DNA from 3 places in the Vibrio sp. 1401 genome. Region 3 is predicted to be linked to each of the others. Evidence: predicted binding sites of a transcription regulator. Region 3 holds the regulator's gene; each other region holds the start of a gene.
The links. Region 3 encodes MetJ, which represses methionine synthesis genes. Its sites were predicted from a motif close to TTAGACNTNTANANGTCTAA; they were not measured.

Region 1: metK (methionine adenosyltransferase) is a predicted target of MetJ. The motif match lies at 1,499-1,518, and genes of this name have one in related genera.
Region 2: metA (homoserine O-acetyltransferase MetA) is a predicted target of MetJ. The motif match lies at 1,848-1,867, and genes of this name have one in related genera.

What each region holds. Positions count from the first base shown of each region.
Region 1 is NZ_JAWOWF010000061.1:3,883-7,169, forward strand. Features, by position in the region: gene tkt (transketolase) at 1-1,282, opposite strand, end outside; gene metK (methionine adenosyltransferase) at 1,598-2,752, shown strand; gene R7Z77_RS21680 (DUF2189 domain-containing protein) at 3,155-3,287, shown strand, end outside.
Region 2 is NZ_JAWOWF010000019.1:20,169-23,455, reverse strand. Features, by position in the region: gene R7Z77_RS11715 (LpxL/LpxP family Kdo(2)-lipid IV(A) lauroyl/palmitoleoyl acyltransferase) at 1-288, opposite strand, end outside; gene R7Z77_RS11710 (DMT family transporter) at 709-1,044, opposite strand; gene R7Z77_RS11705 (hypothetical protein) at 1,168-1,554, opposite strand; gene metA (homoserine O-acetyltransferase MetA) at 1,895-2,836, shown strand; gene pilW (type IV pilus biogenesis/stability protein PilW) at 3,016-3,287, shown strand, end outside.
Region 3 is NZ_JAWOWF010000038.1:1,364-4,650, reverse strand. Features, by position in the region: gene R7Z77_RS17465 (bifunctional aspartate kinase/homoserine dehydrogenase II) at 1-146, opposite strand, end outside; gene R7Z77_RS17460 (O-succinylhomoserine (thiol)-lyase) at 162-1,322, opposite strand; gene metJ (met regulon transcriptional regulator MetJ) at 1,548-1,868, shown strand; gene R7Z77_RS17450 (malic enzyme-like NAD(P)-binding protein) at 1,981-3,258, opposite strand.

The DNA of each region.
Region 1 (3,287 bases), on a different contig from region 3:
CGAAACCACCGTGCAATGCGATACCGTTGATGATAGCAGTCATACCGAATTCGCGTACACCGTAGTGGATGTAGTTGCCAGAGAAGTCCTCCGTTTCTAGAGACTTAGAACCAGACCACATGGTCAGGTTAGAAGGCGCTAGGTCAGCAGAACCACCCATAAACTCAGGAAGCATTTGACCAAACGCTTCTAGTGCATTTTGCGATGCTTTACGTGATGCAATGTTCGCTGGGTTTGCTTGAAGATCGGCAATGATTTGGTTCGCTTTTTCTTCCCACTGTGCAGGAAGTTCGCCGTTTAGACGTCGTTTAAGCTCTGCCGCTTCAGCAGGGTAAGCTGCAGCGTATGCCTCGAATTTTTCATTCCAAGCTGCTTCTTTCGCGGCGCCCGCTTCTTTTGCATCCCACTCAGCGTAAACATCTGCCGGGATCTCAAATGGGCCGTACTCCCAACCTAGGTATTCACGAGCCGCTTGGATCTCATCGTGACCTAGTGGTGCACCGTGACAGTCGTGCGAACCAGACTTGTTAGGAGAACCGAAACCGATAATTGTTTTGGTACAGATAAGCGTAGGACGTGGGTCCGCTTTTGCTGCTTCAATTGCTGCGTTGATCGCGTCTGAGTCGTGACCATCGACTGCTGGGATTACATGCCAGCCGTACGCTTCAAAACGCTTAGGTGTATCGTCAGAGAACCAGCCTTCAACGTGACCGTCGATAGAAATGCCGTTGTCATCCCAAAACGCGATCAGTTTGCCTAGACCTAACGTCCCAGCAAGAGAGCATGCTTCATGCGAGATGCCTTCCATTAGACAGCCGTCACCCATGAACACATACGTAAAGTGGTCAACGATATCGTGACCTTCTTTGTTGAACTGTGCCGCTAGTGCTTTCTCTGCGATCGCCATACCAACAGCGTTAGTGATGCCTTGACCTAGAGGACCCGTTGTTGTCTCGATACCAGGCGCGTAGCCGTACTCTGGGTGACCTGGGGTTTTTGAGTGCAATTGACGGAAGTGTTTCAGATCGTCAATAGATAGCTCGTAACCGCTTAAGTGCAGTAGAGAGTAAATAAGCATTGACCCATGACCGTTTGACAGCACAAAGCGATCGCGGTCGGCCCACTCTGGGTTTGAAGGGTTATGGTTTAGGTGAGAGCGCCAAAGAACTTCAGCGATATCAGCCATACCCATTGGTGCGCCTGGGTGGCCTGAGTTAGCTTGTTGAACACCATCCATGCTTAGAGCACGAATTGCATTGGCAAGATGTTTACGAGACGACATGTCTGCTCCTGAGTACATTAAGCGAAACGAAAAGTAGGTCATAATTCTCTCAAAGCCCTGTTGGGTGTGCAAACGTTTTCCAGTCCAAAACCTCACAAATATTGCACCTTTCGCGCCAAATCGTTCGAAGTTCTTAAAATTATCAATAAATCAGGCAAACGTTTGGTTGTAACAAAAACCAAAAAAGAGCTTGTAATTCGAGCAATCAAATTTAGAATAGACGTCTAGATGTAGATACACCTACAAAAATTAGTATTAATTTGCGCTGGAGAGTTTATCATTCCCCAGTTTTAAACCAGATATAGTGGAGCTAACATGGCTAAGCACCTGTTTACTTCTGAGTCAGTATCAGAAGGTCATCCAGATAAAATTGCAGACCAGATTTCTGATGCGGTTCTTGACGCGATTCTAGAGCAAGATCCAAAGGCTCGTGTTGCATGTGAGACTTACGTTAAAACCGGTATGGTAATGGTGGGTGGTGAAATCACGACTTCAGCATGGGTAGACATCGAAGAGTTAACTCGTGAAACCGTTCGTGAAATCGGCTACGTACATTCAGATATGGGCTTTGACGCAGATTCTTGTGCGGTACTAAACACAATCGGTAAACAGTCGCCAGATATCAACCAAGGTGTTGATAAAGCTGACCCTAAAGAACAAGGTGCAGGCGACCAAGGCATCATGTTTGGTTACGCTTGTAACGAAACTGAAGTACTAATGCCAGCGCCAATTACTTACTCTCACCGTCTTGTTCAAAAGCAAGCAGAAGTTCGTAAAAACGGCACACTACCTTGGTTGCGTCCTGATGCAAAATCTCAGGTAACATTCCAATACGATCAAGGTAACATCGTTGGTATCGACGCGGTTGTTCTTTCAACTCAACACTGTGACTCAATCTCAACTTCAGACCTGCGTGAAGCGGTAATGGAAGAGATCATTAAGCCAGTGCTACCTTCTGAGTGGATCAACAAAGAAACAAACTTCTTCATTAATCCAACCGGTCGCTTCGTAATCGGTGGTCCTATGGGTGACTGTGGTCTAACTGGTCGTAAGATCATCGTAGATACCTACGGCGGCGCAGCTCGTCACGGTGGCGGTGCGTTTTCTGGTAAAGATCCATCAAAAGTTGACCGTAGTGCAGCATACGCAGCACGCTACGTAGCGAAAAACATCGTAGCGGCAGGCATGGCTGACCGTTGTGAGATCCAACTTTCTTACGCAATCGGTGTTGCTGATCCAACGTCTATCATGGTGGAAACGTTCGGTACTGAGAAAGTATCTCACGACATCATCATTGAAGCGGTTCGTCAATTCTTCGACCTACGTCCATACGGTCTACAAGAAATGCTTAACCTTCTTCAACCTATCTACAAGAAGACAGCGGCTTACGGTCACTTCGGTCGTGAAGAATTCCCGTGGGAAGCAACAGACAAAGCTGCACTTCTACGCGATTTCGCTGGCATCAAATAATCAAGCCATGCAAGAATCAATCAAGCCCTCGCCTATGGTGGGGGCTTTTTATTTTCAGCAACTTTTATCTAGTCATTTCGACTCATACCGCCCTGCGCCACAAAGCAGTCCTGTTTCTCCCTCATTTTTATACCGAATAAATTTTAAGCAATTATTTGTAAATTATCCCATCTCCGCCAATAGTTAAAATATTGTTAATTCCAATTTAAATAGAGACGTCGGATGCTGGCGACTGTGGAAGCAACACTTAAGTAAAGACATGAGTCAGGCATCTTTATGGCCGATACCAAACTAAGCCAATGCTCAGATGTAAACTTGAAAAAGTCGCTTCAAGTTTGACTGAACAAAAACCGCTGTCAGTTGGTATAAGCGGATAATGTGGGAATAAATCAAGGAGGAGTTATGCCTCGAACTGTTAATCCATCGGACTTCCACAACAAGCGAAAGGAAGTGCCAGACAACGAATACGCCAGAACCATACCGTGCAATACGGTCAATCTTTCTGCACCTTTTCATTGGCTAGCATTAGGTCTGC
Region 2 (3,287 bases), on a different contig from region 3:
TGCGGTCTCAAAAAGTGCGATGCCAGTATTGTCGATGTTGTCTTTTAGAATTGCTTCGCGTTGGCATTCTTCCATATGAGGGAAGCAAAGCTCAAGATTGCGTCTGATCGTAACTTGACGTTTTCTCATGAGTCGCATAGCTAAACGACCAATGTTGCGTCCCAAAGCTAGTTGAACTTTAAAAGGAAGGAGGCTAAGTAAGTACATCACGCTAATGATAATTAACGTTCCCCAGTAACGAGGCAAAAGAAATTCGGCCTTGAATGCAGGCTTTTTGTATTTGTTCATGTAAGTATTGTCAGATGTGCCCATCTATAAGTGATAAAAACAATGATAATGGACTGCACTTTTATCATTGATAACGCTAATAACATAAATTAAAGCGCGCGGATTCTATGGTTCTTCGACACACTACACAATAAGAACTTTGCAGAAATATGTAGGGAATGAAAAAGCAGTAAAGATGAGTCGCCACGTTAACATCTATCGGAGTGATTTATCTACTGCCCTTTCCTAAAGTTTGAAGAAACATAACTTTGTATTTTCAATGCGCTAAATAATGCCTGTTTTTCAATCACATAATGCGACCGTGATGAATGCAACAATAAGACATCATATCAATACTCGCCATTAGCGATTGAATTTGCACTAAAAAGCCGCAGCAATTTCTCGCTGCGGCTTCTTATTCACTTAACAAGTAGAGTGGCGTTATTCGTACCCTACTGTTTTGGATAATAAATTTACGATCAACACACCAGCGATGATAAACCCAATACCAACTAGGGCTGGTAAGTCTAGACGCTGTCCGTAAACAAAGTAACCAACCGTCGCAACCAAAACGATCCCAGCACCACTCCATATGGCATAAACAACCCCGACAGGCATTGTTTGCACTGTGACGGAAAGCAAGAAGAAAGCGATGCCGTAACCAATCAAAACGACTGTGCTCGGCATTACTTTCGTAAATTGCTCTGTTTTGGGAATATAAGAAGTGGCAATCACTTCACATACAATCGCTATCGACAGCGCCAACATTGGTGGCATAGAGACAAGCATTTTGAACATAAGGCATTAACGCTCAACAGAAATGTAACCGACAACATGTCCGGATAATTAGGCCGCGCATTATACCCAACTCATCTCACGATGGAATACCACTAACGATGTTTACACACCATCACTTTCGCTTACTTTTTGATGACCAGGTGAAAGGCTGACGTTTTGGTGCTGACGAGAAATTTCAAAGTAGATATGCATATCAATCGGCTCAGGTGTATTGAGTAGCATCTTACCTACTTCACGTTGGAAATGACCATAATTACCTAGCTCATCCGTTAGTTCTAGGAGCTCGTAAGAGGCTTCATCGGCAAACATTCCATACGCATACTGATAATGACTGATATCCTTGCTCTTATCATAACCCAGCTTTTGAAGAGCTTGATCAATCTCTTCCGGCGTATAAATGTCTTTATCACCAAACGAATGCAGTAGCACGCAAGGAACTTCTTGAGCGATGCCCTGAATCTTTGTCTTTCTCTTGAAAATACCGAACATAATGTCCTCCACTGACGATGTTTCCAAATATGCACATTAATGCAAAATGGTGAGCTGATTGTTTTTAGTATGGCTCATTAATTTGAGACTTCCTTACTACGAAGTCACCTTCACATATTAACGTGATCGCATAATTACCAGCAAATAGTACACACTGCGTTTCAAACCTATCTCATCAGAAACTCTGCTTTAGTCACAATTGTGTGACAACCCCGAGTACGGTTTACCATAATGTAAAGAGTAGATTGAAAAGTCGGATTTCGTATCGACATCTAAACTTAATTAAGTTAGCTTTAGAAGTATAGACGTCTAGATTGACTATACTTAGGGAGAGAAAGTCGTGCCAATTAGAATTCCAGATCAATTACCAGCTACCGATGTATTAAGGACAGAAAACATCTTCGTGATGAGTGAAACGCGTGCAGCGAGTCAGGAAATACGTCCTTTAAGAGTACTGATCCTTAATCTGATGCCAAAAAAAATAGAGACTGAAACTCAGTTTCTGCGTCTACTCTCAAACAGCCCACTACAGGTTAACGTCGAATTACTGCGCATTGATAACCGCCCGAGTAAAAATACGCCAACTGAACATTTAGACACGTTTTATCGCCAATTTGAAATGGTGCGAGATAAAAACTTCGATGGCATGATCATTACTGGGGCTCCATTAGGTTTGGTGCAATTTGAAGATGTCATTTATTGGGATCATCTCAAAACCATCATGGAGTGGGCAAAAGATCATGTGACATCCACTCTTTATGTTTGCTGGGCTGCGCAAGCAGGGTTAAAGCTACTCTACGATCTACCTAAAAAAACGCGTAAAGAAAAACTTTCAGGCGTGTATCATCATCAAATCCATCATCAATTTCACCCTATCTTACGCGGATTTGATGACACGTTTTTGGCTCCTCACTCGCGTTACGCAGATTTTTCGCCTCACTTTCTAGAAGAGCATACTGACTTAGACATTTTAGCGACATCGGATGTCGCAGGTGTGTACTTGGCCACCACAAAAGACAAACGCAATGTCTTTGTCACAGGACACCCTGAGTATGATTCTCACACCTTACATAATGAATATATCCGAGATTTAAGCGAAGGTATGGAGCCCGCTATTCCTGTCAACTATTACCCAAACAACAACCCAGATAACCCACCAATTGCAAGCTGGAGAAGCCATGGACACCTCCTCTTTTTAAACTGGCTGAACTACTGTGTTTATCAGCAAACACCGTACGATCTCGATCACTTCAGTGAAGATGCTTTCACTAAAGACGATTAGCTTCAAAATAAGCAAACAAAGCACTCATCATTACCGAAATGTAATATGTGAACCAAGCCGCCATATGGCGGCTTTTTCATAACAGTTTGCAAACCTGATCGCATAGTGTTTTTTCCTCAATAGGTTTTTGCTAAGTAATTCATATCATGCAGAAAGATTCAGGGATGTAGGGATAAAGAATGAAAACAGCAAAGCTCGGTGCACTAATATTATTGTCTCAGTTTGCACTCGTGGGTTGCGTGACGGTGAAAGAAGATGGAAGCCCTGTCGTTAAAGCCGATCCTGTGGCAATGGCAGAATCACGTATCGCACTTGGCTTAGGTTATTTAGACGGCGGTAACATGATTCGCGCGCATGATAACTTACAACAAGCCTTAAACCACGCACCTCAATACTATCGCGCGCAATTATCTATGGCTCACTACTACGAAACGGTTGGTGAAGATATTAA
Region 3 (3,287 bases):
CGATTAGTGGTTTTTCCTGCAGCAGAGACGACCACAAGATCATTTTCTGTCGAATACTCTTTGAGAATACCCACAACGCGTAAGTAGCATTCTGGGTTTGCTAAGCTACTGCCACCAAACTTATGCAGCTGACGTTGTACAGTCATTGTTATCGTCTCCTATTACTGGGTAGCTTTAGCGAACGCTTGTTCTAAATCTGTGATGAGGTCTTGTGCATCTTCCAAACCGACAGACAAACGCAATAGTTGATGAGAGACCCCAGCCTCCGCCAGTGCCTCCTCACCCATTGCACGGTGAGTCATGGATGCCGGGTGGCAAATCAAACTTTCTACACCACCTAATGATTCAGCTAATGAAAACAGTTGGAGCTCTTTCACAAACACCTTTAACTGCTCAAACGAACCAGCAAACTCAAAACTCAACATAGAGCCAAAGCCCGTTTGCTGCTTTTTAGCAATGTCGTGACCTGGATGTTCCGGCAGGCTTGGATGATAGATAGTTTTAACTAACGCTTGTTTCTGTAGGTAAGCCAGTACCTGCTGTGAGCTCTCTTCATGTACTTTCATACGAGCACCAAGCGTACGAATACCTCGCAGTGTCATGTAACTATCGAAAGGTGTGCCCGTTGCACCAATACAATTGCCCCACCATGCAAGCTCTTCTGCATGCGCTTCTGTGTTGGTGATGATTACCCCACCAATTACGTCCGAATGACCGTTGATGTACTTTGTTGTGGAGTGGATAACAAAATCCGCACCTAGCTCTAAAGGTTTTTGGTACACGGGTGTCAAAAAGGTATTGTCCACCGCAACTAACGCGCCGACTTGTTTCGCTTTTTCACAAGTAGCTGCAATATCCACTACGCGAACCAGAGGGTTTGACGGAGTTTCTAGCAAAATGAGTTTTGGTTTTTGTGCCAATGCAGCATCTAAAGCCTGTTCGTCTGATTGATCGACAAACTGAACCTTAAAATCGCCTTTATTAGCTCGGGTATTAAAAAGACGATAGGTACCACCATAACAATCGTGAGGAGCAATAATGAGATCATCTGGGCCGAGAAAAGCGGAAACCCATAAATTTAATGCCGACGTACCGCAGTTAGTAACAACCGCTCCTTTTCCAGACTCGAGTTCAGATAGCGCACTTTCCAACAGTCCGCGGTTTGGATTACCAGATCGTGTGTAATCATACTTGGGCACTTCACCAAAAGCAGGAAAACCATAGTTAGTGGAAAGATAAATAGGTGGAACGACAGCATGATATTGGCTGTCTGATTCAATACCAGTGCGTACTGCAATGGTCGCAGGTTTGCGAGTGCTCATGGGTGTATCCTTTCACGGGTAATGACTTCTAAATAGGAATGCGCTATATCTAATGAGTAACATAAAGTGATCAACACGCTTCCTTTGCTGTTATGTTCACTTTACTCGTCAAAAAATGAGACGTCAACACTTCTAGACGTCTATATGTCTTTGCTTATGGCGGTAAATGCAGCTAAAATCAGCACCTAAATTATTTTTAACCGATTACATAAATGAAGGTGTGCAATGGCTGACTGGAATGGCGAATACATTAGCCCATATGCAGAGCACGGCAAAAAAAGCGAACAAGTAAAAAAAATTACCGTCTCTATCCCGCTAAAAGTTTTAAAGGTGCTAACTGATGAGCGTACTCGCCGTCAGATCAATAACTTACGCCATGCAACCAATAGCGAATTGCTATGCGAGGCATTTTTGCACGCGTACACAGGTCAGCCACTTCCGACAGATGAAGACCTTCGTAAAGACCGTCCTGATGATATTCCAACAGAAGTAAAAGCGCTGATGACGGAAATGGGCATCGAATTTGAGTCATTCGACGAAGAATAAAAAAGCCTGATAAGAGGTTTCAGGTAATAACTCTTGCCTCGAGCCAAATGAATGACATAAAAAATGGGACGCAATAGCGTCCCATTTTTGTGTATCACATCTGAAAGATATATTACTCTGCCATGTAGCTTTCAGGCATCTCGATACGAGCTACACCTGAATTAACCGCCGCCTGAGCAACCGCTTTTGCAACACGTGGTAGCAAACGTGAATCCATTGGTTTTGGAATAATATAGTCCGCACCAAACTCTAGCTTATCAACACCTGCAGCCTTCAATACGGCTTCAGGTACAGGCTCTTTTGCTAGCTCACGAATCGCCTCAACGGCTGCAAGTTTCATTTCATCATTGATTTCACTTGCACGCACATCAAGAGCACCGCGGAAAATGAATGGGAAACACAATACGTTGTTAACTTGGTTAGGATAATCACTACGGCCAGTACCCATGATCAAGTCATCACGAACTGCGTGAGCAAGTTCCGGCTTGATTTCAGGATCCGGGTTAGAACATGCGAATACGATTGGCTTATCTGCCATCAACTTCAACGCTTCCGCTGGCAATAGGTTTGGACCAGATACACCTAGGAACAGATCTGCACCTTCAATCACGTCTTCTAGTGTGCGCTTATCTGTATTGTTCGCAAATAGCTGCTTATATTCATTAAGATCATCACGACGAGTGTGAATCACACCTTTGCGATCTAGCATGTAGATTTTTTCGCGCATTGCGCCGCATTTGATCAGAAGCTCCATACACGCTACAGCGGCAGCGCCAGCGCCAAGACAAACAATTGTTGAATCTTCAAGTTTCTTACCTTGAAGTTCGATTGCATTCAGCATACCCGCTGCCGTTACAATAGCAGTACCATGTTGATCATCGTGGAATACTGGTACATCACAACGTTCAATCAGACGCTTTTCAATCTCAAAACAGTCTGGTGCTTTAATATCTTCAAGGTTGATACCGCCAAAAGTGTCTGCAATGCTCGCAACAGTATCAACAAATTCATCGATCGTGCGGTGCTTAACTTCAATATCAATAGAGTCAAGACCTGCAAAACGCTTAAACAGTAACGCTTTACCTTCCATCACTGGCTTAGATGCAAGTGGACCTAGGTTACCTAGACCTAGAATAGCGGTACCGTTAGAAATAACAGCAACCATGTTCCCTTTTGCAGTGTACTTGTACACGTTATCCGGGTTTTGTGCGATTTCACGCACTGGCTCTGCAACACCAGGGCTATATGCAAGGGCAAGATCACCCGCCGTTTCCGCAGGCTTTGTCAGTTCGACAGCAATCTTTCCTGGAGTTGGATAAGCATGGTAATCCAATGCTTTTTGGCGATGTTCTTCTTCTGGAGTGGCTGCTTGGTGGTTGTCTTCAGACATGGACGTTTCTCTTTTTTATTTTTAGGTAA